DNA from 4 places in the Alkalihalobacterium sp. TH-98 genome. Region 2 is predicted to be linked to each of the others. Evidence: riboswitches for the same ligand, from Rfam matches in the RefSeq annotation. Region 2 holds a riboswitch; each other region holds the start of a gene.

Region 1 (8,176 bases), on a different contig from region 2:
AGGGGCGTATCAGGGATGAAAACATTTGAAGAAATAGTGGATTTTATTCAAAGCCGTAATGTCATTCAACTAGGTTTAGAGAATATGGAAGGGTTTCTAGCAGAGATCGGAAACCCTCATCGAAGGTTAAAAATTATTCATATTGCGGGTACGAACGGGAAAGGATCGACGTTAAATTTTATTCGAGAGATGTTACTAGAAGCTGGTTACGATGTCGGTGCGTTTACAACGCCTGCGGTACTCAGCTATGAAGAGCAAATCTCTATTAATAAAGAACCGATTACAAAAGAGGACTTTGTCAGCGTCTTTGATCACTTAACACCAGCACGCGAACGATTTGAAGCGAATGGACAAGCGATGTTGACCGAATTCGAAAGCTTAACGGCCATGATGTTTTACTATTTCGCAGAAGTCCGTCCAGTCGATTTTGTGCTTTTAGAAACAGGTATGGGAGGGCGTCTCGATGCAACAAATGTCTCGATGCCGCTAGTAACTGCGATCACAAATATTGGTATGGATCACATGCATTTACTAGGAGAAACGAAAGAAGAGATTGCACGGGAAAAAGCAGGAATCATTAAAGCGGGCGTACCACTCATCACGACGGAATGTGAAGACAACATCTTAGCTATTTTTAAACATCAAACGAAGCAAAAGCGCTCAAAACTTTATATGTTAGCCAATGACTTTTTCATCGGAGACACAGCTTCAACAAGTGGTTTACAGACATTCACCTTTACATCACCATTTCGTAAAATAGACGCACTAGAACTGACGATGCTTGGGAAACATCAAATCAAAAATGCGTCGCTTGCCTTAATGGTTATTGATTATTTAAAAACGTATCAAGCGCTTCTCATTACAGAAGAAGAAATTCGAAGGGCTCTAAAGAAGGCGGCGTGGATCGGACGCTTCGAAAAAATCAGTGAAACACCTCTTGTTTACATCGATGGTGCTCACAATGAGGAAGGTATAGCAGCGCTAGCAACCGTTTTACGTGAACAGTTTGCAGATAAGAACATTAAGGTGTTATTTGCGGCCACCAAAGAAAAAAACGTTGAAAAGATGCTCACCCCTCTATATGACGTAATAGACGAAGTTAATTTTACTAGTTTTGATTTTCCACGGGCAGCAACAGCTACTGATTTATATGACAATTGCAGTTTTAAAGATAAAACGAAGGTCAGTGACTGGCAGCATTTTATTCAAACGAAACTTCCGTTGCTAGAAGATCAGGACTTATTACTTATAACTGGATCTTTATATTTTATTTCACAAGCAAGATTACATTTGATAGAGCAAAGGAAAGTAAATTTGTAGTAAAAAATAACCATTAATTATATTGACACTACCATTAAATTAGGAATTTTTACACTATTGTAGTAATATAATAAAGAGAGATCGAAATTTCAGAAAATAATTCATAGAGGGGGGAAGGGTTGTGTCGGGTACGGTAAAAGCATCATTGTGGACAATTTGGTTTATTATGACTGTTTTTTTCATCACTGCTTTTGATCAACATGCTTTCTCTCAAATTGCTGGAAATGAAAAAGAAATCCTCTCTCTATTCGTTTTAGCTGCAATCGCTGCAGTTTTTCCCATTCATTATCGAGGGTATTCATTCGTCTTATTTCAATGGGTATCTCTTGCTAGTTTTCTTTTATATGGTCTCTTAATTGAAATCATCGTGACCCAATTTGCACTATTATTTTCCCTTCTTTTAATGAGAATAAATCGTGAAAGCTTGTATCGAATTCCACTGAATTCCATTATGTTCTATATAACGTCTCTTTCTGCCGCGGGGATGTATTACTTCGCCGTTGGATTACCGCTTCCAAATGCGTTAGTTTTTTTTGTTCCGTTAGCAGCGTATGTATGTACATTTCTGTTCGTTAACCATGTATTAATCTACCTCATTCGAAATCATCTGGCGAAAGTCAAAACAAAGTTCTTTGATAGAGGAACGATATGGGAACTGGCGACTGCAGCACTCGTCTTGCCGATGAGTGTAATTCTTGTCATGATGTACCAAGAAATTGGGTACGGGGCGTCTGGAATCGTTGCAGTTGCTTTTATAGGAATTTCCATTATGTTAAAAGTCTATCGCAGAAGTGAACTAATGAATGACCAACTCAAAAAAGTAAATGAACTAGGCATTGAATTAAGCAGTACGTGGGAAGTAAAAGAGACTGCTCACTTATTTATCAATAAAATAAAAGACTTATTTCCAAGTGATTATATTTACTTATACACAATTGAAAATACGAAGCTGCAACTACTAGAAGCCTATCAAAAAGACCCCACTGCTCTTTTTTCAACGGGAAAGACAATTGATTCAGTAACTGAAAAAGTGTACCGCAGAAAAAGAGCCGTTGTCTTTCAAAATAGGAGCCAATGGCCGACACCAGAGCGTCTTTGGTTAAAAACAGCTCATTCCGTAATGGTCGTCCCAATTATTCAACATCGTGAGTTGAAAGGCATCATCACGATCGCTGTTAATCAAAAAAGTGCCTATAAAAAGCAAAATGTCACGTTAATGGAAATCCTCGCAAACTTCGTCGGTGTCGCGATTGATAACGCCCGTCATTACGAAGCAACGAAAAAAGAAAGTGAACGTTGCCCGCTGACAAGTCTTTATAATTATCGTTCGTTTGAGCGACTATTAATTGAAAACTATGAACAAAGCGTCATTCAGAACGATAAAGTAGCGGTCATTCTACTAGACTTAGATCATTTTAAGTCTGTTAATGATACGTATGGCCATCAAGCCGGTAATGACGTACTTTGTCAAATCGCAAGGCTGATGGAAGAGACAATAGGGGAAAACGGAATTGTCGCTCGCTATGGCGGCGAAGAATTTGTCATTCTATTAACAAACACTAATTCAACTGCCGCATACATGAAAGCGGAAGAATTACGTCTGCGCATTGCCCAACACCAGTTCCTTATTCATAACGACCTCAACGAAGGAGAAATGAAAACGATTCAGATCACGGCGAGTATCGGTGTGGCAACTAGCGATGATGAAGAGTCCAATCCGGTATCACTTGTCCGCCAAGCAGACCGTGCGATGTATACAGGAGCGAAACAAAAAGGCAGAAACCGCGTGGCGGTGTATGGGGATCGATCTGAAGTACAAGTAGCAGTGGAAACGTTAGAAGATACGTTGACGAGGTAACGACACAGTTTATCTTCTAATAAAAATTACTATTGTCACTTTTGTGACTAAAGTAGTAAATTTGATATAAATTCCATAAAAAAATTTACCGAAAAGTATTTTCATTTAGGAGAATCTTGCTATAATCAGAGTTGCAAGGATGAAGCAAACAGACTAGTAAATTAAAGGGAATTACACTTCTCTAATGATCTTAGTAGTAGGACTTGTTATAATAGGTTTGAAACATAAGAGATTAGAGTATTTATTACTAGAATTGTTCAATATATTGAAATTAAAGGCGCGATGAAATACGACTTGTATGTGGGCACCTAAGTCGTACGGAGCTAGTGGTGCAACCGACTTTTACATATGACATCTCGGAGGAGGTCTAGTAAAGGTTATTTTTTTGCACTTAATTTGTCATTTTATGACAAATTAAGGTAAAAAAGTTAGCGAACAAAGTCAAAAGCATCATTATTAGGTCAAGTCTAGCAACAAGAAATTAGGTACGGTTTTGAGAGCGGACAAGCTCAAAAAATAAATTAACTATGAGAAAAAAGGGAGAGATATTTAAATGAAGGCACTTATTCAAAAACGTCTTAAAAATCAAAAAGGTTTAACACTTATTGAGTTACTAGTTGTAATTGTTATTTTAGGGATTATTGCGGCGATTGCTATTCCGATGTTAGGGCAGAATAGTGATAAAGCACGTCAAGCAACAAATGAACAGAATGTAAAGATTATTAATGATGATTTGCAAAGATACAAAGTAGAGACAGGTGATTATCCAACTGGGGAAACTGTTGCTGCAAGACTAGGTGAATTAAATATTAATCCGCTGCCTACAATTGAAACTTTTGGAGCTTGTGATGCTACAGCTGCAGCTTTCTCTATTGAAGGTAACGCTACTACAAGTACTGTAAAAATCGGAGCAGCATGTTTACCTAGTGGGTCTCAATACGCACGTTAATAAGGATTACTAGCTGTCGCTATAATTGATAGCGACAGCTTTTTAAATAATTTAATACTTGCATTAGAAAATTTTAACTCTATTTATTAAATAAAGAAGGGATGTTATGTATTATTTCTGATGAGGAGAGATTTAATTGATATTATTAGATATTTACTTTTTATTACTTGCGTTATTACTCGGCTCCTTCTTAAACGTAGTAGCCATCCGTCTACTTAACAAAGAATCCATAGCATTCCCACCTTCTCATTGTCCAAATTGCAAGCATAAACTTACTGTACTTGATCTAGTTCCTGTATTCAGTTACTTATTCTTAAAAGGAAAATGCCGTTACTGTCAAACAAAAATTTCTCCTTTATATCCATTTGGAGAATTATTAACAGCAACATCGATTTTTATTGTTTATAAATTTGTTGGTCTTCAACTAGAGTTAATTCCTGCACTCATTTTAACTATTTTACTTGTTATTTCAGTCTTAACCGATATTCGCAAACAACTTATTTTAGATGTGGTGACGTTACCAATGCTTGGTTTATTAATCATTAGTCGCTTATTTATTGGGACGGAACCGTTTTGGTACTATTTACTTGGTGGGGTTGTTGGTTTTGCATTGTTACTACTGATTGCTATCGTCAGCCGTGGTGGTATGGGTGGTGGTGATGTAAAGCTTTATGCGGCGATCGGTGTTGCATTAGGTCCGTGGATGACCGTTATGAGTCTCGTATTAGCATCATTTGTAGGTACGATTGTCGGCATTACGCTCTTGGTGCTTGGCATCGTGAAGCGTAAACAACCGATTGCGTTTGGGCCGTTTATTTTTATTGGGACGCTGTTAGCTTACTTATTTGGTTATGACATATGGAATTGGTATTTGAACTTATTATGGTAAGGTGTGAGGTTATGAAGGATCAAAGAGGAATTACATTAATCGAGTTACTTGTAACTATTACCCTTTTGGGGATTGTTGTCATTCCTATTCTCACATTAATGACAGGGACTTTTACGAATACCGTATCTCAAGGAAAAGAAAGTCAAATTCAGTATTCTGCTCAAGAAGTGGTGGAAACAGCTAGAATTAGTACTTATCCTGAGGGATTAGAGAATAGAACGATATATGGAACTTGTTCAGCGAATTCCGGATGTTCACCAATAGATATTACAAGCACAGTGGAACCAGAACTAACGGATTTAGAAGTCATGTATCAAATACATTTTAGTAATCTAGTAAATGTTACATCTGACCCACAAGTAAATGAAAGAGCTATTGATAATTTTTATGAAGTAAAAGTTACTTTAAAATCAAGAGAACCAAACAGTCAAGAAGCTACAATCGTAACGGTGGTGAAGAAACAATAATGAAAAACCAACGTGGAGTTACTTTAGTAGAATTACTTGTTACGATTACAATTATGGGGATAATATCGGTTCCTGTGTTTTTATTAGTGAATACGACAATGAAAGTTCATCAAGAAACAAGTATAGACAATCAGTTACAACATGAAGCGAGGTTTATTTCCCAGTATATGAGTGAAAACCTTCGCGATGGTGCACAGTTTTATTTTACATTAGACGATTGGGAATTAAGGAACGATGGTGAGACCCTTATTCGCTACAATAACTCATTAAATCAAGTTTATCTAAAAGATAGTGATCATATTTTGACCAGTCATGTTGAAGATTTTACAGTAACACCTGATCCTGTTGAAAATCCAGTGAAATACAATGTTTCTTTATTATTAAAAAAACGAGATCGAACGTTTCAATTGCAAACGACCGTTTATCATGATCCGATTACACGTTTTCTAAGATGAGGTGTTGGCGAGTGGATGAATTTAAAGCTATAAAAAATGAACAGGGTGCTGCCCTCATATTAACATTATTTATTATCGTGTTTGTTTCAATCGTAGGAGCGGCATTATTAAATACAACTCTTTATGGTAAAAAAATGAATGTGACCACAATAGCGGAGCAGGAAGAGTTTTATAAATTAGAAGCGGGCTTAGATTTAATGATGCGTGAAATGGAAACATTTTGGGTCGAGGATGGGCTACTCATGTATCATGATGGTGAAAATATTCTTTTTCCAGTAAAAGACGAGGATGATAAGGATATCCCAATTATAAAAAGTGGGCCCTACTATTATATAGAAATGGATCGACCAGATCAGATAACATTTGAAATTGACGGTCGGGGTGTTCGAGTGTCGATAACTGATGTTAAATCTATTGATACATCAGAACATAAGAAGTTTAGTTACAATTTAGTGGCAGAATATGTAGGTGGAGAAGGCAAATTTGAAAGATCACTAGAATTGATAGCGAGTGTTCCTGATCAGGATGAATTTATTGTAATACCACCACTACCACCAGGGCAAGAGGAACCACCTAAACCTCCCAAATTTCCTGGTAATGCTGGTGACAGTGTTTTATTTACAAGTAGTAGAGATGTTCATCAAAATCAAACTGAATGGAAAAAGATAGTCAAACCAGCTATTACAAATTTACAAAGTTTTATTAACTATTATGGATTAGACGTTTCCTTAGCAAAAGATAACTGGAATGGTTACCCCATACAAGATGTAAATAAAATAAGATATTATAACCAAATTAATGCAAGTGGTAATGCTGTAGGAATCGCCATTCAAGAAGGTTATTTAACTTATGCAAATTCGGTTTCGATTACTGGATGTGGTTCTGATGGTAAAGTAACAGTTAGCGGTGTATTAATAACCCAGATAATGACAGTAGGTGGGAATTGTACTTACTATTTAGGTGGAGGTATTATTGCAAATGAATTTAAAGTATCTTCAAATGCATCTACGGTAATTGTAATGGAAGATGGTGGATTTCAAGATGATGGCGGCGGAGGTGGTTACGAACCAACACCACCAAGTGTAATTCCTCCCATTACAAGCGATGACTATCATTGGGGAGGAAACAATCCTCCAGACATTATTAATATGAAGACGGATCGAAAGTAGAGATAAATTTAATCTTTGAGGTGACCCTATGTTTTTCATCAACAAATACTCAGGCATCGATTTTCGTGAGAAGAAAGTGACGTTTGCGACGATCAAGATGGACAAGGAGCTGCCTGTCTTGCAGCAAGTCTATGAAACGACATTAACAGATACGGTTATTGCCGGTGGAAAAGTGCAAGAAAAGGGCTTGCTTGAAACGGCACTTTCGACATACTTACAGCAACATAAAGAAGCTTCAAAACATGCGCATTTAGCGATCCCGACACAGCATTCGTTAATTCGTAAAGTTAATACACTACCAGATGTAGGCGAGCCTGAATTAGCGAAGTTGCTGCAGTTTCAGATTGGTGAAACGATCCACCTTCCATTTGAAGATCCGATTTATGATTTTGTTAAAATTGGTTCAATCCAACCTGAACAAAAGAAAGAAAATTCATCAGACGAAGATGACTTTACTTTAGAAGAATTAACAGAAAGTGTGGAGAAGGAGCTGCAAGGACCGCGTAGTGAGATTTTATTTTTTGCAACGTCACGTGAACTTTCGGAAGGTTTGCTAGAAAGCTGTGAAGAGGCAGGCTTTAAACCGTTAAAGGCGGAGTTAAGAGCGTTAGCCCTTCAACGTCTATTACTTCACACGCATCCAAACTGGCTGAATGGTACTGAAATGATTATTGATGCGTCTAGTGGAACTGTAGATATTCATATTTTCAAAGACGGATTAATTGTTTTTTCACGTACGATGGAGTTAAACCGTAGTAGTGAATTAACGGTAGATTTGAGTCCAGCAGACGACGTTCTTTCTTTTGATGCAGAAGAAATACCTTTACAGGAAGAAGTGGCTGCGACGACAGAAATCACAAAAGACGTAAAAATGGAATCGTATGTTGAAGATTTACTCAATGAAATTCAAAAAGCACAAAACTTCTACCGCTATTCTTTAGGAGAACGAGATAGTGAGTTTGATCGAATGATTGTTACGGGGGAAAAAACGCAGCACATTTTTTCAAGATTAGTTGAACGACTCCCGAACGAAGTGGTTCAAATTGATTATAGTTCTATTGTCGATATT
Region 2 (8,176 bases):
CCTACACTTGCACCAGCAGTATCAATGAGCACATCTCGCACTTCTCCAGACCGGCCGGGAACAAAGAGTTGATGCACTTCATCTGAAATGGCGTAAAGGATACATATGACTAGAGCTACTCCCATACTTCGATATCCAATGCTCCCACTTCTTCTTAAGGCGTTAATCGTCAGCATTCCGAGGACTAAGTAAGCGAAGAAGTGAGCATTTTTTCTTACCAGATGATTTAAGTTGCCGAATTCAAATTGAATATTCGGGGCGACTGTTTCAATGATTTCTATGATTACCTCTGTAACTTCTGAACTTAACTCGCTAGACACTGTTGCTGGTTGATGCGATAAGTAGAAAATAAGCGCCATCCAAGCGATCACAGCTGTCCAGGAAAACCATTTAATCATGCAATGAAAAACTCCCTACGATGCTGCTAAAATTTGACCTTTTAGTCAATCAAGTCGTTATCTATTATTTTAACGCTTTAGCTAGGATTAGCAACAGCCCAACTAGTTAATTGTTCTTATTTAGGAAGATTTGAAGCAGAAAAAGAGGGAAATGAGAGGCTAGCGAGAGTAAGATGAGGGGAAAATCCCCAACTAAAAAAGCAGGTACTTAACCTACTTTTTTATCAGAATAAACTCTTGGAGATAAGGTATTGATCACTATTCTTTTTGGTGATCAAACTCAAATTTCTGAACAAACCCACAATGTGAACAAGCTTTCCCTATTTGTTGTTTCGACTCAGGCTCAACGTAGTAAATTTCTTCGTGGCCGCATATTGTACAATCAATAACATGGAACAATTCTCTCTTTCCTAGTATCGCATCTAGCACCAACTCAAAGGACATCTTATTCACCTCTGTAATCGTTTTCATATACTTTACCAAATTTTACTTTTGAAGTAAGGCGAAACTTGTTGAGGAGATTATTTTTTTTACGACAATGTGTGACTTTCTTTCTGGTATACAGGTCTTTGATCCTAGGTTTCGTTATTTTTACTAGAATAGACTTAAACAAAGGAAATTGGCTAAAAAGTAATTCGTAATGAATTTCTCTCAACGAAATTAAGGTTGGATTGGATGATCGTGTTGGGGTTACTAATCACTACTAAGACGTTCTGTGACGCAATCCAAATCATATTCTTCATCTATAATTAATATATTTGTTATTAGCACATAGTAGGGAGTGAGTATATTACGCTGGTTGTAAGAGAAACCCATGTCGTTTATACCGTCCAGCCTGGCGATACGTTATTTTCAATTGCTGCTCATTTGGCAGTACAGTCTTGGGGATTAAAGAGCCAACCATTAAATCCACCAATAACGGATCCAAATTTAATATTTCCAGGTTGGACTCTTATTGTTCCTGTCCTTGTGGAACCTACTTTTCGTACCATTTATGTTACTCCCCCTACAGATTCGCTGTTTCGTATTGGTCAGCGGTTTTCGGCCCATACGGATCTTCTCGCTGGGATGAACCAGCTTCAGGATGCAGATGCTCCGCCTGCTTACGGGTATTTTTCTAAAACCGTTGTGTTTGACCGAACACCAACCACAACTGGCGGACAATTATGGGTCTACTTTCAAAGTGGGATCGACGGCAGTATCATAGATCTTGTACTTTGGATGGCAAAGCTGATGCAGCGGTAAGAGTTACGTTTACATAGAGGTCTGCCCCCCATTATTGGGTATACTGTGAATTATGTAGAAAATTGTTGAGAACTTAGTATTGATAAATTCAGAATATTCCACTATAATCTGACAGGAATGGGAGCTTTGAACTATATTCTACATACGGGCACTTGGGATATAGGGAGCTAGTAGTGCGACCCACCCTCTACAAAAGCATTAGGAGGAGATACATATGAAGAGCAACATATCATTAGAAAAGGCGTTTAGATCGAACGCTAAATTTTTGTGCCTATTATTACTAGTATCCCTATTGGTAATGACAGGTTTTTCTCACCCTTCAGAAAGAGGAAATGGCTTTATCAGTCATGAAATTTGGGTAGCCGATCAATTAAATAATGAGATCCATATTATCAATGGAGCAAATCACCGAATAGAGCAGACGTTAACTGAAGATGATGGTGTAGGGAAAACACCGCATATGTTAGTCTTTGATAACAAAGGTGAATATGCGTATGTCGCTAATATGACTAGTGGAGATGTTTCAGTGATTCGCGGGTCCGACAAAGAAGTTATCGCAACGATCCCGACCGCTCCAGGGGCTCATGCTGCCATACCAACGAATAAACGAGATAAAGTCATCGTGTCGAACACCCCTAGCAAAAGTATCTCTGTTATTGAAACCGATGTAAAAAATGAAAAATTTAAATATGTGAAAACCGTCGAATTAGAAGATTACGAGGAACTCACCGAAAAAGAACGCTTCCCAAATACTACGCCAGTATGTCACTTCTTTACAGCGGATGATAAATACTTTTATGTAACACTTGGAGGCGGCGGTTTACTCATATTTGAAACGGACACTTTAGAGCTAGTGAAAGCTTACGATAAGGATGATGTCAAACCACATGGCTGTGGGTTAATCCTTTCTCCCGATGGAAAAACGATGTATGCGAATGCAGGAAGTGCTGATCTCGGTGAATTGTATATTTTTGATACCGAAACTCATGAATTAATCGAGACAAAAGACACATTAGGTAAGGATGCTCATGGGGTTGCGATTACACCAGATAACCAAAACCTTTGGGTGATTAATCGGATGACAAATAATGCAACGATATTTGATATTGAGACAAATGAGGCCGTAAACCAAGTGTCCTACATTGGAAGCGCACCTGACTTAATGAACTTTTCACCAAACGGACAATGGGCTTATGTGACAACAAGAGGACCAGAACCAGCTACAGGGACGCATGCCATTGCCGGTCAACGCCCAGGAGTATCCATCATTAATACGCGCTCGCTAAAGAAAGTCAAACAAATTGAAATGCCTGGTGGAGATATCCATGGTATCGATGTACGCATAATTAACCGTTAACTTTAATGAAAGAGCCTATTAGGATCTCTCTTATATAAAAAAACCTGGGTCCTTATTGGATTAGACCCAGGTTTTTTTATACCCACACAGTGGGGCAGCATCACTTCTTATTATTTTTAACTTCGGCCGATATATTTTCAACTTTTCGCCAAATATTATCAACTTCGACTAAAATATTTTTAACTTTAGTCGATTTATTTTTAATAGCAGATAAAACAATAACTTCGCCTCTCAATCTATCTACTAACTTGAAACAATATTTTTCGGGGTGTCACTGTGACGGTTTCATTCGGTTTCATTTAATTTGATGAAATATCTGTAATTTGTGAAGTTTATATTCCACAAAGTAAAAACAAGGCTATAAAAAGGAAGACTAAGGTACAGGTCCCTCGATTCTAGATGTGGATAACTATATATAAATACCTATAAACCCTTTCGATCCCTGTGTGTAACTCGTAAAGGTGGATAACCCTCTGTATAAATAGAAGGTTATCCACCTTTTTGGTGATAACATGCTTTTTTCTTAGATATTAGTTTTTATTTAATCCACAATCAGCTCACTAGGACCTGAACCTGTTTACGTTTGGAGGCATGCACCTCGTCCTGGATTTACCAAAAAGGTTGCATTACCTGAAAGAGTGTAAAAGTTAACATTCACTAAAGCTTTTTAATACATCAACTCCCTCCCACTTTTCAACAAAGTTCGGGTAGTCACTGTGAACATCTCCAATTAATCTAAATCTACTCTTGTAAAACGGTAAAACTTGTAATCTCAACTTCTGCGTTTCCAACGAGTGCAGAAATGGTTACATGGCTAACCTCAACAACACGTTCTTCTGTTTCTCTTCCTTCACCATACACTTCTTCTTCAACCACTACTTTGATCGATAGCATGAAGTCTTTACCGTTGTTTTTAGCGACTTTCTCAAGGTCAAAGTCTGCTAATGGGATTGTGTATGAACCGGTTCCTGTTTGAAGTTCAAGCTTAGCTTCCGGCTGTGATTGTTTCAATTCTTGAATTTCACTTGATGGAAGTTGAACTTCAATCACATTGTTAGCTTGCCCCTCTACTTCGACAATAAAGCGGTCAACTCGATCACTATTTTTCGCTGCATTTATTAATGCATTCTCAGTAATCGTTGTTTTTACTTTATCTTTACCATTTTCTTGTGTTCTTTCTACTTGGCCGTTTTCAACCTTAATTTCTTGACCTTTTGCTTGTCCTTTACCTTTCTTCTCAACCGCTGAACCAACAGAAGCATAAATGCTGTTTGCAAGTAGACGGTAGCTGTGTTCTGTATGAGCTCTAAAGGCTAAGTCGTTCGCAAATAAAGTAAATGTTGTGTCTTCCGTTGACGTCGTAAATGCTAGAGTTTGTCCTTTTGCATCTTGGTGTTCTGGCCACCAGCCAGCGACATAGAAGTCATCACTGTCACTGAACGTAGCTAAAACGTCTGCGCCTTCAGGAACTGAATTAATCCATGCTCCCGTCGTGACATAAAGAAGCTCTTCTTCCCCGTAACCTGAAGTTAAAAGGTGCTCATTGACATTCGCTTTTACAAGTCCTTCATGGTTGGCTCTTGTGAAACTCCAAGTAAATCCAGGAAGCAAGCCGCTATTACGTGCAGCATTTAAAGCATGAACTCCCATACCAATATACGATTTTCCATTTACATTAGCCGCATTAAACGTACTACTATCACTCACAATCACATCAGCACTCGCTGCATCCACTAAATTAAATCCAAGCTGATTTAATGAAAACCTCAACTGTGCAGAACCTGTTACAGCGACTTTTGGCTGCGTAAGGCGGTTTGTTTTAAGATTTTGTCCATTCCCTAATGGGAGCGTTTCAAAGTAATACTTGCCCTCATATGAACGAAGATCCTTTGTTGCAACGATAAAGTCTCCTTCGTTTACACGGTCATTGGTTTCCATTGCTACTTCGACTGTTTTCCCATTTTTCAGAAGCTCATTCACAAGTTTGATCGTATCATTATTCGTATTTTGCAAGACTTGTTTTGGTGTGTTTCCAGTGACACTGCCTTTTGGAAGCGTAACGTTTTCTACTGCAGCTGTTACTCCAGCAAATGCACCCGCCTCACGAACAGTATCAATATCAAACCCTCTTAACGCCGGGAAGTTAACGACGATTGGGTCATACATCGCATTCCAATCAGATACATTATCACCTTGATAAAGTACTGCATTAGCTAGACCGCGTTTTGCTTGATTCATTGGAACAACATATGTGCCTTTCGGGTAAAGCGTCCCGTTCACTTCGATATTTTTCGTTGTTTGCTCGACATTGACACCGTTGCGAAGCAAATAATCTGCCATTTTATGTGCTTCAAGTAGGTTTTTTTGTTCTTTCGCATCGGTCGGGATTACATAGTAATCGGGGAAGAAGTTGTCATGCTCTCCTCTCACTCGACCAATCGATTCACCTGCTGCATTGACAAAATGCTTATCGACTGCACGGTTATCTTCACCATTCACGCCACGGTTGAAGATCCCTAGCTGATTAGCAAATAATTCATTCTTATTTTCTGTAACAAATTGCGTTGCCCCTAATCCTGTTCCGATCATTGCATACAACGAATCTTGGCTTAATTCTGGAACTTCAATTGTGTGCCCTAAAGAACCGTGTAACATTGCATAGATTGCCGTATAAGCTGGCGTCATATCGTCCCAACCACTACCCCAATCTAACTTCGGAATAAAATATGAATCTAGCTTTGAAAGACCAATTCCTGCTTGCCCCATTGCATGAGCTTGTCCAAGCATATTGTCCGACAGCAAATCATACTCAAAGTTCGGGTTATGAGGCGGTGTCGCAGGCTCAATTAAAAATCCAGTTACGTACCCGTGCATATCAATAAAAGAAATCGGCGTCCACTGAGCAATGATTTCATTGACCTGTTGGGTTTCTATTTGGGTTTGGTACGCGTTGTCACGGTTTAAGTCAAAACCGTTCGCATTCGCTCTCGTGTTAGCCACACGTCCATCCGGATTGTTTGTAAATAAATATAAGAAAATCACATCATCTAATACTTCATCGACATTAAGAGTAACCTCTTCACTATCTGTTCCTGTAGGAAAAGTAACTTCATCCTCTAGCGCAAACTTCTTAAATAATTCAACTTGTGCATCCACACCTTCAACTTCATCAGGGTGAATATTGTTAAACCAAATCGGAACCTGGTAGTCTCCCATTGTTCCATTTTCTAATTTTTCTAGTAAACTAGCAGGATTTTCTAAAGCTGTTGGCAATGTTTCATTTAAGTATTTCTCAACCGCATTTTGATCACGAGCTAAAATAACAAAATGAATATCGCGTCCCTCAACAGACGTACCTACATTTTGGTACTCCAGGTAGCGATTGTTTGACTCATCCGCTTTAGCATCTGCGAATACTTGATCAATAGTTGGTTTTAATTCCTCATAGAAAAGAAACTCATCATAAACATTCAGTTTAACTTCTGTCGCAGCTTTAGCTCCAGTTTCCGAGTTAACTAGAGCTAACTCGTAATCACCAATAAACTGTTGATACTGCACACGAATCGTTCGGTTTGATAAATTCGTGCGGTCATAAGGTAACCCAAACTCTAAAGTCGCTTGAATTACTGTTGTGTCGTCTACAAAGTGTGGTTCCTCGATGACCGTAATAAATGGCTCACCGTTATAATTTGTTCCCCCACTCCACTTTTTCCATTCAGCAAGGCTTTTTCCACCAAACTGAAATTGTAATTGACTTAAATCTACTTCTTTACCAAAATCCGCTTGTACTTCTACCGTTCGAACTTCAGTAAGAGAAAATAACGATCGACTAACCTCTAATTCTACAACTTCACTAGCTTCTACTGTGTTAGCTGAAGCAAACGTAGCTGGTGTAATTAATGATAGCAACATAATGATTGCTGCAAAGACTGTCATAAGTTTTTTCATATCCAAATCTATCCTCTCCTCTTAATTCTACTAAAATAACATACCAGAATATTTCGTAGAGTGAAAGAATAAATATACAATATTTTTGATTTTTCGTTCGACATATTTCACAATGTACGTTTATTTACATACCTATCAACGAACTCAAACCAAACGCTTTTACCCCATATTAAACAAGTGTTTAAATCTATTTTAGATAAAACCACCTTGTATTTACGTCTTTCGTATTGTGAATATTTAACTATGCATTATTATCAATCTAATTGTATATAAAGTGAATATAGGTCGAATGCATCATATAATAATTAATGAGGATACCATAACCGTCAAAGAACCCAAAATCCTCTTCCAACCAAAAAATGCCAGACCCCATTAATAAATGGTACCTGGCACCGTCATTAATCCTTTTCCACTTGGTCATACAGTCGTTTTGACTCGTCAATCTTGGCTTCTCCTGCTCGTAATAGCTTTTGAGCATCATCCAACTCACTCTCATCACCAAACTCGATGACAATCCGATGCAACCATTCGAGTGCATCTTCGACCTCATCTAACCCTTCCAAGTATTTGGAGTAAACATGGTCATAGTGTTCGGGAACTTCCTTTCTATCCTGAAAAGCATTGATCCAGTTGGTCAATTGTCTGCTGTATTCACGGAAATCCTCCGTCCACATGTCACTCATCTCATAGTCAGAAAGATGACTGTCCAAATCTTTAATCGCTTCTTTTATCCGCAAATGAACCCTCTCATAAAATACTTCATAGTCTTCCGCTTGACCAGCTACATTCACGTTAGCCTCCATTGCATCAACATCGTCTATCGTGGCATTCTCAACACTGGTAATTTCAACAACACCTGTAAAGGGACCAATAAAATCAGACTTGTTAAATACATACATACCCCCAACAATAACGACCATTAACCCTAAACAACTAAGTTCATATTTGATGTTACTCCAACTTTTTCGCTTCAAAACAACAACCTTTACTAGTAAAATTACCGTAACTACTAATAAGATGACCAATGAGATCACAAATAACTGCTGAGATAGCATGTTTTTCACTCCTAAAGTTCCACACCCCTCTTCCATGATTGGAAGAGTTTGAAACTCGTTTCATTATGAGAAAACAATAAGACGTCTTCAATAAAAAATCAAGTGGACAAATAATGCTTTATAGAGTGAAACCTATTCAACATAAGAAATAGGCACTAAATTCCTTACACAAA
Region 3 (8,176 bases), on a different contig from region 2:
TGCATTAGGCGGAGTGGCGTGCAGTAATAACGAAGAGTATATCGAAAAAATTTATCATTACCGAGAAATCAACGGGGCAACGATGGATCCGTGGGCGGCATACCTCATCTTACGTGGAATGAAAACGCTCGAGCTTCGCGTTCGACGTCAAGAAGAAAATGCATTAAAGCTAGCAAACTATTTAAAGTCAGAAGAGTTGGTCGAATCCGTATTTTACCCAGGACTTGAGGAGCATCCGAACCACGATATTGCGAAAAAGCAAATGGTTGGCTTCGGGGGCATGATGAGCTTCTCTGTAAAAGGCGGCATGGATACCGTAAAAGATCTTTTACCAAACTTAACCTTTGCTCATCGTGCTGCAAACTTAGGAGCAGTTGAGACGACAGTAGGCCCGGCAAGAACGACTAGCCATGTGGAGTGTACCCCAGAAGAGCGTAAAGCGATGGGAATACCTGAAGGACTCATTCGCGTCTCATGCGGGATTGAAAATGCGGAAGATATCATCAACGATTTTAAAGAAGCCTTTACGCATGTGAAAAAGGCAGTTCGCTAGCCATTTCTGAAGGAGGCTTAGAATATGCAGAAACTTGCTTTATTAGGATTTGGCACAGTTGGTCAAGGATTGGCGGAAATTTTAGCAGAAAAAAAAGAGGCCTTGAAAGCAGAAACCGGTTGGGAAGGAAAAATCGTTGCAATTTCAGATGTCATGAAAGGCTCCATATATGATCCAGACGGCCTTGATATAGAAAAAGCATTACACATTGTCAAACGAACAGGGACTCTTGATGACTACCCCGATAGCGAGCGATTGGTTCGTGACTTAGACAGCTTTGAAACGATTGAGCAAACGAACGCAGATACGATTGTCGAAGTGACGTTCACCGATGTCAAAACAGGCCAACCGGCAATCGATCATTGCAAAGCGGCGTTTAGAGCAGGAAAACATGTCGTAATGAGTAATAAAGGTCCAGTAGCTTTAGCTTATAAGGAGCTGTCACAATTAGCGAAACAACACGGTGTGCGCTGGGGATTTGAAGGAACGGTCATGAGCGGTACGCCTGCGCTTAGAATGCCGCTCGCAGCACTAGCAGGTAACGAAATCAAAGAAATTACAGGCATTTTAAACGGAACGACGAACTACATGTTACTCAGAATGGAAGAAGGGCTTTCCTATGAAGAAGCACTCGAAGAAGCACAACAACTCGGGTATGCCGAAGCAGACCCTACGAGTGATGTAGAAGGCTATGATGCGCGGTATAAGATCGTTATTCTCGCTAATACCGTCATGAATTCTTTGCTAAAAGTCGATGATGTCCAGTGTGAGGGGATCACTCACCTGACCCCTTATGATATTAAAAAAGCGAAATCAAAAGGGAAGCGTTGGAAATTAATTGCTCGTGTCAGCAACGAAAATGGCAAAATCAAAGCATCGGTACAACCAGAAATGATCGATGAAACCCATCCACTCGCTTCCATTCAAGGAGTTCTAAATGCAGTTACTTTTGAGTGTGATTTAGCTGGAACGATCACCCTTTCAGGCCCTGGGGCAGGACGAACGGAAACAGGGTATTCCTTGTTAATTGATTTATTGAATATATATAGGAACCATTTATGATTTTCACAGCCCAAAAAGAATGTTGTCAGTTAATTGAGCGACAAAGCTTGATAGACAGATGGAGGTTTTATAAAAAAGAAAGGTGGGAAAGCCAATGAAAGTTCGAGTGGCACAAAGGAAAATGTTTCTCGCCGGAAAGTGGGTGACCCGAGACCAGACGATTACAGTAACCAATCCAGAAAATAATGAAGCTATTGCTACAGTGCCGGCAGCGACAAAGGAAGATATGCTTGAAGCGGTTCAAGCGGCAAAAAAAGGAGCTGTCGTGTCAGCAAAGTTGCCTGTTTTTAAGCGAATTGAAATTATCCAGCGAGCGGCCGATTTCATAGAAGAACAACAAGAAGATTTTGCGGTCACGATTGCCTTAGAAGGCAGCAAAACGATCCGCGAAGCGAGAAAAGAAGTAGCACGATGCATTCAAACATTGCGCATCAGTGCAGAAGAAGGGCGGCGATTAGAAGGAAAAACGATCCCTTTTGATCAAAGCAGTGGAAATGAAAATCGTTTAGGATATTACTCTTTGTTCCCGATTGGAATTATCGGCGCGATCACACCGTTCAATGATCCATTGAACTTAGTCGCTCATAAAATTGGTCCAGCAGTAGCCTCAGGTAATGCGATTATTGTAAAACCGGCAACTGTGACACCGCTTAGTGCATTAAAGCTAGCAGAAGCGTTTTCAAAGGCCGGGCTTCCAGATGGAATTTTATCCGTCATTACGGGTAGAGGCGCTGAAGTCGGAGATACACTCGTTACTCATCCTGACGTTAGAATGATTTCCTTTACAGGTGGCTTAGAAACAGGAACAGAAATAGCGAAAAAAGCGGGCTTGAAAAAACTAAGTATGGAACTCGGATCGAACTCTCCCGTCATTGTGTTGAATGACGCCAATCTCAATCACGCAGTTGACTCTACAGTTTCTGGAGCGTTTTGGGCAGCCGGTCAAAACTGCTTAGGCGTTCAACGCATTTATGTAGAAAAAGATGTGTATGAAGAGTTCACAGCACAATTTGTTGAACAAACAAAAACCTATCGAAAAGGCAGCAAGTTGTTTGATAGTACTGATATGGGGCCGCTCATTCATGAACGAGAGGCGATCCGAGTTGAAAAACTAGTGAATGAGGCGATCAAACAAGGAGCCACTTTAGCATGCGGTGGAAACCGAGAAGGAGCATATCTCGAGCCGACGGTGTTAACAAACGTCCCGCCAAATGCAACGATCGCTAAAGAAGAAATCTTTGGCCCCGTCGTTCTGATTTTCGCAGTCAATAGTTTACAAGAGGCAATTGAACGGGCAAATGATGTGAACTATGGCTTGCAGGCAGGGATCTTTACCAATCACCTCCAGGCTGCTTTTGAAGCGATCCAAAGGCTCGATGTCGGTGGTGTCATGGTGAACGACAGCAGTGACTTCCGTATTGACAGCATGCCATTCGGTGGCGTCAAAGGATCAGGATTAGGAAGAGAAGGTGTGAAATACGCTATTCAAGAAATGACAGAACCAAAAGTGGTTTGCTTCAACCTTTAAAAGTTTTTATATCAAAATAGAGTGGTAGGGCTGTGTGTAGGTTCCTATCACTTTTTTTGTTGTCTATCGCCGATACCTCTCGATCTCCTTACCAATTCCCTATTTCTTACTTTTCTATTCTTAAAACAAGCGTCACGTAAATAAGTTAACACTAAGAAAGGCGTAATAAATGTTCTTAATAAAGAATGAAAGGACTTAAGTACCGTTTACTATAACGAACTTTAATCATATAATATTCTTTATAAAGAACGAAGTGGTGTTACCAAAGCAGGAGAGGAGGGTCATCAAATAATGCAGACCATTGATATAGAAAGTCCAATTCAGGCGGAATTAATGATACATCTCGTGAAAGACAACGTAGTCAACTCGAAATGTACTTATGTTAATGTATTTGAGTTCACAACAACATCACTTATATTTATTAGTTCTTTAAAATTTCCAGTTTCAGAGCAGGTCATTTATCGAACGACTCTTAATATATTTGGAAAGTCAATGGAAGTATACGGAATGATTTTAACGTGCGTGAAAAATGTTCAAAGTAAAGAGTATTACTATGAAATGAATTTTAAGACGAATTGAGGAATATCGATAAAAATGACAAAATAAAAAGGGTGAGGTAAATATGAATGGGGGGAATATTAGGGAGCTGCGAAGAAAGAAAGGTTTATCCTTAGATCGACTCTCTGAATTGTCAGGTGTTTCTAAGTCCTATTTAAGTTATATTGAGCGCGGTTTACAGACGAACCCGAGTTTATCGGTTTTGGAAAAGATGGCACAAGCACTTGGTGTTGAGCTAATTCACTTAATAGAAGTAATGAATTCGGAAGAAGAAGACAAACAATCCACCTCCATGTAGAGAGGTGGATTGTTTGTTTTTTCAATATATTGAACTTCCAATTAATTGTTGTTTTTACGCCACTTGTTAAATTCTAAGTACTCACGGAACTGTTCTTTTGAGACACCAGACTCCATCGCTTCTTTAACTAATTCCACCCAAGCTGAATCGAGGTCGTATTCTAACTCAGTTTTCTTTTCTTTATTTTCGTTTAATAGTGTTTCAACACTAACACCTAATACCGAAGAAATTTTTTCTAGGAATTGTATGGAGGGATTAGATTGGATGTTTCTTTCTATAGAACTTAAATAGGATTTTGCTACACCAGCGGATTCTGCTAATTCAGATAAAGACAAGCCTTTTTCTAATCGTAATCGTTTGACTGTTTCTCCGATCATCTGTATCGTTTCCTCTCTCAACCTGTATACTTATAGGAATTATAACAGTTTAAGGCTTGTTCTGTAAATAGAACTGCGAGATCATGTTTTAACGGTTTTGTTAAGGTATTCTTTAATTTCTTCAATCGTAAACCCTAATTCTTTAGCTTTAATTATTAAAGCTGTCCATTCTTTGTCCAAAGCCTCACAGGTCTTTGTGTTCATTCTTCTACCTCCTAGTTCCTGTACACAGTAATATCAGTCTACTGTCAGTATAGCAATAGGTCTATATATAAACACGGCGATCAATAGTTAATAAAATAGTTGGGAATTTGCGACTACAATTAGTTAACCCATTACCATCATATAAAAAAATAGGAAAAACTTTTAGTTACTGAAGTCATATTTATAGTAACAGTTGCAATAAATTTCCAATCGACATTTTATTTAGAGCGCGTAACACTTAGTGTAAATGTGTTTGTAAAGAATACTCTTAGAAAAAAAAACTATTCAACCTTTACTTTTAGACAAAAACTTCCGAATTTCTACAGTTCATTTATGGGTCAAAAGAAGGTATTTATAGTTTGGTAGTCCTACACTATTTCAATAGTGGTTATAGTAAAACTAATTTGACTTGGGAAACTAAGCTATTTAACTTAAGACTATACTCATAAAATTTATGATAGCGCTACCTTTCTTCTTGATTGCGATTACATTGCTCTAAAAAGGCTTTAACATCATCTAGCTGAAGTCCGATCTCTCTTGCATCTTTCATAAGTAAAATCCACTCTAAATCCAGCAGCCTTTCCTCGCAGGGTATTTCAGTAGGTTTCATACGATCTCTCCCTTTTCCTAATACTCCATTTTATTCTTCTTAATGTTCATTATATAGAACGATATTAGATAATCAAATAAGGTAATTGAAGAAAAATAGTGAAAAATAGACAGAATCAGTCGCTTTACGTTCGTTATATAGTATTTTTAGAGATTTTCCCTTTTTTAATTACTTTCTAGTAAGGCAGGTTCAGTTTGTAAAAAAAGTGATACGGGATGAACAAGTTTCATCTCATATCACTTTTCTCATATTATAGCGTAGCGTAAAAAGAGGAGGTCTTTTTGTTAATCGTGAACGTCCTTGATGTGCGAATGGTTTTTGCAGTTTTTTCAGTTTTCAAGAAAAAAGATCGCACTTCATCTGTATTCATACCTAAATCTTTCGCTTCCTTCATTAATTCAACCCATTCGTGATCAAGGTTTAATATCCCGCTACTCTTCATAATCATTACCTCCTAAAATACATTAAGCATTTCAGGTAGTCCAGCCATCATCATTGAGAATTCAACCTTAGACCTGTGACTTTGCGTCCCTACCTTTCAATAGGTTTGCCCTTTGACTGATTACTTTATTTTTTAATAATTAACATACTTTTTTACAATTTATATGACTTATGGCTTGTCATTAGTAGTATAAAGGATGAGAAAATTTTGTGGTGTTGAAGAGTGTCGATGTAATAAAATTTAGAAAGTAATGAATTTTGACAATGTTATAACACAAAATAGGTATAATTAACCTATTAAACAATATGAAAACAGTGAAAAGGTTATTTTTATAGTTATTTAGTCCTCTTTACGTAGTTGGAAGTTTATAAACCTTAAGGTATAGCCCAAATGTAGCAGGAATAAATTGTAAAATAGCAATAGATAATTGGAGATAATGTCGAGATTTTACTAACGAAAGTTTTATTTTTCTATAAAGGTAATTATGTTTTAATCTTATAGAAGAAAAATGTTGACTATTTAAGTATTACATTGAAAGAGTTGTTTTTGTGATTAGATCAAGTTAAATATGTTTCTTAAAGTGTAATATTTAAAAAATTTCACATATTTTTTGTGTACAGACACAACCGAGCCCATCCCTACATAGACATAAGATATCAAACCTTATGGGGGTGAGGAAGTGTCATTATTTGCAGCCATCACCTATTTCTTTAAGGAAGTCATTGTTTTTGTATCGTACGTAAAAAACAATGCCTTCCCGCAACCGCTTTCGAAAGCAGAGGAGCAAAAGTACTTACAGCTCATGGAGCAAGGAGACGAAGAAGCTCGAAATCGCCTCATTGAACATAATTTACGATTGGTTGCCCATATCGTTAAAAAGTTTGAAAATACACGTGAGGATACCGAAGACTTGATCTCGATAGGTACGATTGGGTTAATAAAGGCGATTGAGAGCTATTCGCAAGGTAAAGGAACGAAATTAGCGACATATGCAGCAAGGTGTATTGAAAATGAAATCCTCATGCACCTTCGTGCGTTAAAGAAAGTAAAAAAAGATGTTTCTCTCCATGATCCAATTGGAACGGATAAGGAAGGAAACGAAATTACGTTAATTGATGTCCTTCAAGAAGAAACCGATGACATCGTTGACACGATCCAACTGAAAATGGAAAAGAAACAAATTTACGATTACATCCACGTTCTAGATGAACGAGAAAAAGAAGTCATTGTCGGGCGGTTCGGCTTAGACTTAATGAAGGAAAGAACACAAAGAGAAATTGCAAAAGAATTAAACATTTCGAGAAGCTATGTTTCTCGGATTGAAAAGAGAGCTTTAATGAAGTTGTTTCATGAATTTTACCGGAGAAATAACGGGCAGGTATAGAATGAGAAAGGAAGTATGAGAAGAGTAACTTCTCATACTTCCTTTTAGTTGAATTCCATATTGTTTTTCACATGCATTCCAAAAGTATATCGAAATGATACTAGTTTCCATATAAATATAAGAAAGGCAGCGTGAGAATAGTCGTTCTTACGCTGTCTTTTGACGTTTAATTAATCGGTTTTGCATATATAATATAACGGTCCGGTGCACTGCCGACATAAGAAAATGGATAACACGTCGTGACAACTAGTACTTCATGCGGTGCTGTTGAGCCTATAATCGTTCGGTCATCAGCATCCACGATTTTCGTACTTTCAATTTCATACACAAACTCCCCGTAAGGAAGTTTAATAATAAATCGATCCCCAATTTCAAGCTCGCCCATTCTACGAAACACGGTGTCTCGGTGCCCGGATAAGACAATTTGATCGTTTTGCGTTGGCCAAGCTGTTCCTTTGTAGTGACCAACACCTTTTTCTAATTCATCTTCATCTGTTCCTTCAACGATTGGAAGTTCTGCATGAATGGAAGGTATCGATAATATTCCAACGGTTTCTCCCACTTCAGGATTAAAGTCGTCGATGGTAGGTTGAACGTTATCCGCTGTTTCTGACGTTTTGAGAAGTTCATAAGCAGATGTAAGACTGGCTTTTTGAGCTGACTGTGTTTGCCAATATTGGTATCCACCGAACAGAAGTAATCCTAGTCCAGCTATGATAAATATGTATGAGAATACTTTCATAAATCTCTTCCTTCTGACTAAAAGTTTAAGTACTTCTATTTTATACTGTGACATTGGAAAACTGCTACAAAAACTTGTCCCTTAAATCCAAAATATAGTAAACTAAATGAAAACGATTACAAATATTTCTAGATTAATAGGATGGGTTGTTGATACTCAATGATCAATAAGTTTATGTCTCCCGAAATTATTTTTGGTAAGGGTGCGTTGGAGCATGTGGGGGAAAGTTTTTTACGGTTAGGTGCAAGGAAAATATTGATTGTCAGTGATACCGGTGTTTGTCGTGCAGGTTGGGTGGATCAGGTGATGGAGAATTGTTTGAATGCTGGTTTGGAGTATTCGACTTTTTTTAATTTGACGACGAATCCGAAAGATTTTGAAGTGACGTACGGGGCGCAAGTGTTTGCAGAGACAGAAT
Region 4 (8,176 bases), on a different contig from region 2:
TGTGCATATTAGTGTTTGGCTTCTACGTAATACTCAATTACCGAAAGAGTATCTCGACAAATGGCCTGGAATGATTATCGTTGGATTAGTATTTTCATTAATTGGTTATGGAATGTATAATGCCTACAGTCCGACCGTGCAAACTTACGATATTCATATAAAAAAAGAGAGCCCCGCGATAGAGCAACTTAATATTGTTATGGCTTCAGATATGCATTTTGGGCTTCTTTTTGGCAGGGAACAGGCTAAGAAGATGGTGAAAAACATTAATAAGCTCGAACCAGATATCGTCTTGTTGCCAGGTGATATTGTTGATGATCAAATCAACCAATTTATTAACCAGGGCATGGATGAAGTTTTAGCAGACATCGTTGCTCCTTTAGGTGTATATGTCTCGCTCGGAAACCATGATAAGCATAATGGCCCTATAGATGAGTTAATTGATACACTAGAGAGAGGCAATTTACGAGTATTGTACGATGAAGTAATACCAGTTAATGAGAATATCCTTTTAGTCGGGAGAAGAGATCGTAGAGACGCTGAACGAGAAGAGGTTGCTGATTTAATGGAAGAGATCGACCTAACAAAGACCGTTATTCTAATGGATCACCAGCCTTATGATTTAGATATTGCTGAGAAGCTAGGGGTTGACCTAATGCTTTCGGGTCATACGCATCTTGGTCAAGTCTTTCCTGGCCGCTTAATTACACAACGGATTTATGAAAACGATTGGGGATATCTGCAAAAAGGTCAGATGCATTCCATTGTGTCATCTGGTTTTGGGTTTTGGGGTCCGCCTATTCGCATTGGCACTCGTTCAGAACTTGTACAAATTGATGTTACATTCGGATTATAGATAGCGTTTCATCACGGTGGAAAGTAAGAAACCGTCCTTTCAGATGTAAAAGAGGGTTTATGCCTAATGGAAACGTTGCTATAATAAAGAATAAGTTAATATTTTTGGTTGGAGAAAAGGAGGGACCAGCTTCGTTATAACCTTTGTTATAGTGTGAGTTGCGTCTCTTTTTTGTTATGAATGAGCAGGTTAGCTAGCCAAGTAATAAAATTATCGTGAATGCCCTTTTGTAATACAGCCTTCACGAAAATATGTTCTGAAAGAAATTTGTTTGATTATAAGAAACAAAAAGTGGGGATGATTATTTTGCTACTACAAAGTTGGTTTACAATGTCAGATGATCATGAGGTATTTATAAATCAATGGTATGATGAGAATGTAAAGCCCAGGGCTGTTTTGCAGCTTGCACATGGTATGTCAGAACATTCATTTCGTTATGATGAACTTGCAAGTTTTTTATTAACGAAAGGGATATTTATGGTTGCAAACGACCATCGCGGTCATGGAAAAACAGGAGAAAACAACGGAACTCTTGGTTTTTTCGCAGATAAAAATGGTTTTGAAAGAGTTGTAGAGGATATAAAAGAGATAAATGATAGTATTCATAGTCAATACCCAGAAACACCAGTGTTCATCATGGGTCATAGTATGGGATCCTTTATAGTCCGCCGTTTTATCCAACGGTTTCATGATGTTGTTGAGGGGGTTATTTTGTCTGGTACAGGCGGAAACCCCGGCATTTCAGGGAAAGTAGGGAAATTAGTTGCAAAATCTCAAATACGAAAGATAGGTAATCGAACAGAAAGTCCATTACTAAATAAATTATTTTTTGGGAACTTTAACAAAGGATTCAAGGAAGCAAAAACGGAGTATGATTGGTTAACAAGAAATCCGCAGGAAGTTCAAAAGTATATTAAAGATCCTCATTGTGGCTTTATCGCTACCTCAGGATTTTATTATGATTTAATATCTGGGCTTGAGACTATTCACCATCATCAAGAAGTAAAAAAAATAAACAAAGATTTACCGATTTTTATTTTTAGTGGTGATCACGATCCTGTAGGTCATAATAAAAAAGGTGTATTAAAAGTAATTCAACAATATAAAAAGGTAGGAATGAAAAATATTAATTATACCTTTTACAAAGAAGGACGTCATGAAATGTTGAATGAATTAAATAAGGATGAAGTAATGAAAGACATTTATCAGTGGATTGATAAACAATTGGAGAACGGTCTCAATAGATAAATGACTTGGTACCTAAAGTGGTAGAAAGAAATCGGCTAGTCACTTTGGTGACATAATAAAACCAGGAAATCATCTGCGATTTCCTGGTTTCTGTCGTTAATAGATAACAACTGGATCATAGACCCTTAGATTATCATAAACTTTTTTCATGACACTTGGTGGTACATTGACGCAGCCGTTAGATCCTTGATTATGGTAGGCATTGCTTGACCAGTTAGTTCGCCAGTCTGCGTCGTGGAAGCCTTGACCGCTGTTTGTAAACGGTGCCCAATAATCGACGTCAATGGCGTACGTATCACTAGTGAGTGTATATGGTGTCCGTTTAAAAAGAATGTACCACACTCCTGGTAAGGTATCTTGTTTTTTAGTTCGGTCTCCAGTAACCACATGGGTGGTTAAGACTAGTTCGCCTTCTCTGTAGATCCACATGCGTTGTTGGGCGATGGACACTTCAGCATACGTATGTCCAATGCCGTTGTTTGCGGTAACGCCGTAACCAAAGCCTTCACCGCCCCAGCCATTTCCGTAAATATTAGAAGCAGAAAATGACGTTTCACCGTTTTCAAAAGCTTCTAATATCAATTTTGACTCTTTTTCAACATCAAGTGCCCAGCCATATCCTTTTCCTTTAACAGATATAACAGAACCTGAATGAGTCTTAAAGGTAAAATCTTTCCCTAAAGTGGATTGAGCGTCATTAATTTCAGCTACTTTCTTAGGAATACTATGTTTATTTATCTCGATCTTCAAATCTTCTGATACGGAAGCACTTGTAATAAGGTCGCTAGCTATTAAGGAGTAGACTTGGTCTTCTACCTCATAATCGACCGTATGCTGAAGGAAATCCTGCAGCTTGTTTACTTGGTTTTGTACAAGTTCACTATCTTCCTTGATCGGTTCTAGATAGAGGGGCTCTAGAAAGATTTCGCTCGTATAATCTTGCTTGTCGAACGCATCTAAAAGACGATGGACATCATATTGCTCACCTTCAATGCTTTCAGAAATCAGAATTTCGCCTTCTTCTAAGATGGCTTGCGCATTTACAGGCGCTGCCAATTGCTCATTCATAGTGGTGAGTTTTTGCTCGAATTCGGTTCTCAGAACTTCACTACGATATTCGTCGGTTTGACTTGGCAGTAAAAAATACGTTTTCGCTTCTGTAGATGGGAAAAAGGTCGCCTGACTTCTTAAAGTTTCTCTAATCCCGGGTAAGTCACTTTCTGTAAACTCCATCTTTGTTTCAGTTCCTTCTAAAATGAGCTGGTCCCCAACATAGATTTGGTTTTTAAGCACAGAGGTTTGCAACTTTTCTAGGGCTTGATCAGCTGTCAGCCCGCTAACTTCTATTCCATTAATCGTAATGTTTGAATTAAAATGTGTATTTTGATAGTAGATCATTACCGTCAATATAAGTGCAGTAATAAAGATAATAATGGATAGAATGTACTTCCAGTTTTTATACCATTTATTAGGTTGTTTCTGTCGAAGATTATTTTCTTCTACAGATTTTTCTACGGCATAACCCATATATATCCCCCCGACCTTCGACTTTCTTAGACTCTAAAACTTCTTATCTAACTTAATTATAATCTTTTACTACCATTTTACTAGATAGGAAATTTATATTTTGTCGTTTTTTGTAAGTTGGGGAAGTTTATTATAAATTTTTGGTGAACTTATGTAGGATACTGGAGAAATACTTGGTGGGGTTGTTGCAATTATTTAATTTCTCTGGGCTAAGAAGTAGGCGATAGGAAAGCTTTACAGGTTGAATTATAAATAGGGAGTGAGTTAGATAAGAGGATAGTTACTTTATATCAACATAGAGACTTCTAATAATACAATTGTCTAGTACACACCATTATTAAAAAACGTGGAACACGCTGTGAAACAAGATTATTCGGGGAGTCACTGTGAAGGTATCCTATGCTTCTAAATGAACAAATACTGTTGTAATAGAATGAAAGGAGAAAAGGCCAAATAAGCCATTCTCCTCTCTTTTGTTAATAATAATTATTTTTTCCCACCTGCATTGGAACCAGAAGCAGGTCCTTGTGGCACATCCTTTTTGATGTGCCCTAATTGTTTACCATTATTGTCTTTCTCATTATCGCCATCTGCTGGAGCAGGATCTACAAATGTTACTTCTTTCTTTTCTTGTCCTTCCCAAGAAACTTGACTATTACCAGCTGTCATTTGGATGTCAAATACAAACTTATAAGTACCTGCTTCATCTGCTTCAAACGTAATTACAGAAGTGTAATAACCATCATCATCTAGTACTAACGAACTTTCTCCTTCAAATACCTCATCATTAACTGTCCAGTTATACGTTGCGGCAGAGCCTGTTTTCAAAGCCGATGCTGTAAGTGTAACAGTTTCTCCGACTTCCAATTCATAAGTATCTGCTGTTAAAGTTAATTCATGGACATCCTTAACAAATTTGCTTTCTACATTTTCTGTTACATCTTCAGCTCCTGCTTCTGCAGCAAAAGCTCCTCCTGCAAATACTGATAATGCTAAAGAAGTTGCAATTGTTAATCCTACTACTTTTTTTGTTAATTTTCTCATTTCCCATTTCTCCTCTTAAATCAATTTTTTAATATAGTAAAAACCAATCATTAAGAGGGCCGGTTACACCACTAGCTTCATATACCCCAAGGTGTCCAAATAAGGGTTATACTTCATCGCTTCCCAAAGTTAAAACTAAGTACATAGGCCTAACATTTAGGACTTTGCGCCTTTCTTTCTTGTGGCCACGTGAAATAGTAGTGCATTGTCTCTATTTCGAATTATATATTCGTTTTAGAGAATATGGAAGATTTTTGTTTCGACATATATATACAAAGAGCCACATCAATTTTAATAGATTTAATAAACTACAGTTAAATATATTTTTCATGGGCAAATTTAAAGAAATGTTGAGGTCGATGTTATGTAGTGAATATATCTTTACTTATCAATAATTGTAATGTACGTATAAACTGTCGAATTTTTTGGAAAAAAAATCATTTAAATTTAACTGTAGTTCAATTTATAATAAAAGAGTATCAATAGAATTTTAGTGGAGATCTGTAGAATGATTGATCCACAACTCAAAAAAGCTTGCATGGAAAATTTATTTTCTATGTCTTTTTTTAGCAGTTATTGTTCTCTATAAAGCACAATAAAATATAGATATTGAATGAAAATTTTAGCAAAGGAGTGAAGTGAACTATTTGTTTTATAGGAATTTTGGCATGGTAGTCCACTATTGTGTATGAGATACAATGTTCTTTAAAACGAATAAAAAATTCAAATATGATTAGGTGTGTTTTATGAAAAAATGGATAGGAATTACCTTAGTCTTTCTAATTGTAATCTCGTTCTTTTGGTTAGGTGGGGAAAAAAGTCGCTCATTCAATAATCAAGCTTTATCCGAAGAGTCTGTATCTGTTTCACCAACTCATAAGATCGAAGTGAAAAGCGAAGACAGCAGTTGGAGTGAACCTCCAAGTGATGAACAAGATGTAGACGGTTGGAAGTTAGTTTTCTTTGATGATTTTACAGATGAAAAACTGAATACAAAAAATTGGACGGCTCTAAAGCGAAAAGAAAGCTATAACAACGAACTTCAGGAGTATTCTCCCAGAAATGTAGAAGTTAGTAATGGTCGACTTAATTTAATAGCAAAGGAGGATGGTGTCGCTCCTAAAAAGTATAGTTCGGGACTTGTTGAAACGAAGGGTAAATTTGATTTTCTTTATGGGAAAGTTGAAGTGAAAGGAAGGTACCCTGTTGGTAAAGGACTATTTCCAGCTATATGGATGTTACCGTCTGATGGAAAGGACCATTTACCTGAGATTGATATATTTGAAAATGTTGGTCACGAACCGCATCTCATCTATCAAGTTCACCATTGGAGGGAAAACGGAAAACTTCAAACAACTTATAATAAAACAGAAAATCAGGAAATTGATACAGATCATATATACGGAATTGAATGGGAAGAAAACGAAATACGGTGGTATGTGAATGAAGAGCTTGTTTTTACTTCTACCAATAACATCCCGGATATGCCAATGCATCTTATTATTAATTTGGCTATAGGTGGAAATTGGCCAGGGGACCCTGATTTAAGTACATTCTTTCCTGCCATATTCTCTATAGATTACGTTAAAATTTATAAGAAAGTAGGATAATAAAAATGGAAAGTATACTTAATATAACGATATTGGTCATATTTTCAATTTGTACGATATTCCCAATATTCCATATAGTTAATGCTTGTATTTTATCATCAAAAAAGCCCTACTATATGAAAAGCGTGAGGTCCCCAAACGAGAAATCGATGAGTATATTAGTTCCATGCTATAACGAACAATCGATTGTTGAGACATTAATTTTCGGTATGAAAAACTTAAATTATCAGAATTACGAATATATTATTATTAATGATGGTTCAACAGATCATACATTAAGCTTATTAAAAAGGTTGTTAGATTTAGAGGTGACGGTGAAACGAACTACTACTAACTTAGAATATATGCCTGTTTTAGGGGTATATAAGTCAAAGAGGTTTAACAATGTGGTTGTAATAGACAAGGTGAATGGAGGTAAGGCTGATTCTTTAAATGCTGGAATTGCTTACTCTTCAAATGAGTTAGTAATAACCTTAGATGCAGATAGTATCTTAGATGAGAGAGCACTACCTATAATTAATAATGCTTTTCAAGATCAAAAAGTTGTTGCTGCAGGTGGAATTGTCCATGTATTACAGGGAAGAAAGGTGGATAAAGAAAGTTTAAGACCGACACTAGGTTTAAAAATGTTAGTAAGAAGTCAAATATTAGAATACTTTAAAGGCTTTTATGTTTATAAAGCTTCATTAGCAAGGCTAAATGCACTAGCGATTATTTCAGGGGCATTTGGGGTGTTTAAAAGGCAAGTTCTCATAGATGTTGGAGGTTATCGGAGAACAGTTGGTGAAGATATTGACATCACACTAAAAGTACAACAGTATGTTAATAAACAAAAAGGATTAAAGGTTTTATTTATCCCAGAAGCCAAGTGCTATACGGAAGTACCAGAGAATATACTCGATTTATATAAGCAAAGAATTCGTTGGCAAAAGGCATTTACGGATTGTTTATTTATCTATAAGAAATCACTGTTAAGAACATTATTTACACGACCTTTATCATTTTTCTTTATAATTGAGGCCTTTTTTACAGGGGTACTGTGTGGTTATCTTATGGTTATAATACTTTTACTTGTACTTGTTGTATTTCCAGCTACCGCATTTCAATTCCTATTAGTCTATATTATTGCTAGTTTTACGTTAAATATAATTTATAATGTGGTGGCAATTATTATTGCTCGAATCCATAATCAAAAGTTTTATTTTCGCGATTTGATAAAACTAGGTATGACTCTCTTGCAGGATTTATTAATCTTCCGTTATTTAACTTTATTTTTTGTCTTGAGTGGGACGATCCAGTATTTCATCAATAAGGAGGGTTGGAATAAAGTACAACGAACCGGCAGACAATATGATATTGAACAAGTAAGGTAATTTTTTTAGGTCCTTTTGTTCGTTATTAGAAACAAAAGAGTGAAAAACGTTCTCTTTAAAGACTTAACTTAATGAATAAAGATAAAAAAGACAAATCCTAGATGAATTGTCTTTTTTATCTTTATAATAAGAGGTTGTGATATCCCTGAGTTAATATCCCAAAAATCTCATGAGATACCTTTCTTCACAAGTTATTGTATATGTGTTCAAAATATATGGAATGTTGGTATAACTATATCTGCATACTAAATTCATTTTGAGTAAAAGTTAATATAACAACACGCCTAAATTCTTGAAAAAGTCACCAATTTGTTATATTCTATAAAAGGATTTTAGGAATAAGATGCCTATATCTATTTTTTGATGCTGTAAATTAAATTGTTGATATATGTTGATCTGGGACTACCTTTTTAGTCATTAGCCTGCAGACCTAACAATACCATTGACAATAAGTTTTGTTAAAACCAAAAGTTAATAATTGGGTAAAGGATCTTTAGATTAATGCTAAAGTTTAAAGC

Evidence for each region. A riboswitch is a leader RNA that binds a small molecule or an ion and turns the genes downstream of it on or off. The one in region 2 is predicted to bind cyclic di-GMP.
Region 1: it holds a riboswitch for cyclic di-GMP, as region 2 does, so the genes downstream of both, AC2VNP_RS15720 (type II secretion system protein) here and AC2VNP_RS12185 (YncE family protein) in region 2, are expected to answer to the same signal.
Region 3: it holds a riboswitch for cyclic di-GMP, as region 2 does, so the genes downstream of both, AC2VNP_RS15605 (anti-repressor SinI family protein) here and AC2VNP_RS12185 (YncE family protein) in region 2, are expected to answer to the same signal.
Region 4: it holds a riboswitch for cyclic di-GMP, as region 2 does, so the genes downstream of both, AC2VNP_RS08910 (hypothetical protein) here and AC2VNP_RS12185 (YncE family protein) in region 2, are expected to answer to the same signal.

The regions. Positions count from the first base shown of each region.
Region 1 is NZ_JBYCKM010000045.1:10,216-18,391, forward strand. It holds gene AC2VNP_RS15710 (bifunctional folylpolyglutamate synthase/dihydrofolate synthase) at 16-1,320, shown strand; gene AC2VNP_RS15715 (sensor domain-containing diguanylate cyclase) at 1,442-3,178, shown strand; cyclic di-GMP riboswitch class II at 3,445-3,528, shown strand; gene AC2VNP_RS15720 (type II secretion system protein) at 3,732-4,127, shown strand; gene AC2VNP_RS15725 (prepilin peptidase) at 4,264-5,016, shown strand; gene AC2VNP_RS15730 (type IV pilus modification PilV family protein) at 5,028-5,483, shown strand; gene AC2VNP_RS15735 (PilW family protein) at 5,483-5,938, shown strand; gene AC2VNP_RS15740 (pilus assembly PilX N-terminal domain-containing protein) at 5,950-7,107, shown strand; gene pilM (type IV pilus biogenesis protein PilM) at 7,136-8,176, shown strand, end outside.
Region 2 is NZ_JBYCKM010000033.1:14,486-22,661, reverse strand. It holds gene AC2VNP_RS12200 (VanZ family protein) at 1-398, opposite strand, end outside; gene AC2VNP_RS12195 (acyltransferase) at 657-842, opposite strand; gene AC2VNP_RS12190 (hypothetical protein) at 1,266-1,643, shown strand; cyclic di-GMP riboswitch class II at 1,755-1,837, shown strand; gene AC2VNP_RS12185 (YncE family protein) at 1,858-3,000, shown strand; gene AC2VNP_RS12180 (M14 family metallopeptidase) at 3,742-6,948, opposite strand; gene AC2VNP_RS12175 (hypothetical protein) at 7,347-8,003, opposite strand.
Region 3 is NZ_JBYCKM010000044.1:104,074-112,249, forward strand. It holds gene AC2VNP_RS15565 (cystathionine gamma-synthase family protein) at 1-553, shown strand, start outside; gene AC2VNP_RS15570 (homoserine dehydrogenase) at 578-1,615, shown strand; gene AC2VNP_RS15575 (aldehyde dehydrogenase family protein) at 1,710-3,143, shown strand; gene AC2VNP_RS15580 (hypothetical protein) at 3,435-3,722, shown strand; gene AC2VNP_RS15585 (helix-turn-helix domain-containing protein) at 3,766-3,999, shown strand; gene AC2VNP_RS15590 (helix-turn-helix domain-containing protein) at 4,041-4,376, opposite strand; gene AC2VNP_RS15595 (anti-repressor SinI family protein) at 4,458-4,580, opposite strand; gene AC2VNP_RS15600 (anti-repressor SinI family protein) at 5,044-5,190, opposite strand; gene AC2VNP_RS15605 (anti-repressor SinI family protein) at 5,441-5,632, opposite strand; cyclic di-GMP riboswitch class I at 5,664-5,752, opposite strand; gene sigK (RNA polymerase sporulation sigma factor SigK) at 6,312-7,016, shown strand; gene AC2VNP_RS15615 (class D sortase) at 7,183-7,758, opposite strand; gene AC2VNP_RS15620 (iron-containing alcohol dehydrogenase) at 7,918-8,176, shown strand, end outside.
Region 4 is NZ_JBYCKM010000023.1:7,519-15,694, forward strand. It holds gene AC2VNP_RS08895 (metallophosphoesterase) at 1-856, shown strand, start outside; gene AC2VNP_RS08900 (lysophospholipase) at 1,163-2,104, shown strand; gene AC2VNP_RS08905 (L,D-transpeptidase family protein) at 2,201-3,631, opposite strand; gene AC2VNP_RS08910 (hypothetical protein) at 4,118-4,675, opposite strand; cyclic di-GMP riboswitch class II at 4,726-4,808, opposite strand; gene AC2VNP_RS08915 (glycoside hydrolase family 16 protein) at 5,422-6,285, shown strand; gene AC2VNP_RS08920 (glycosyltransferase family 2 protein) at 6,435-7,658, shown strand.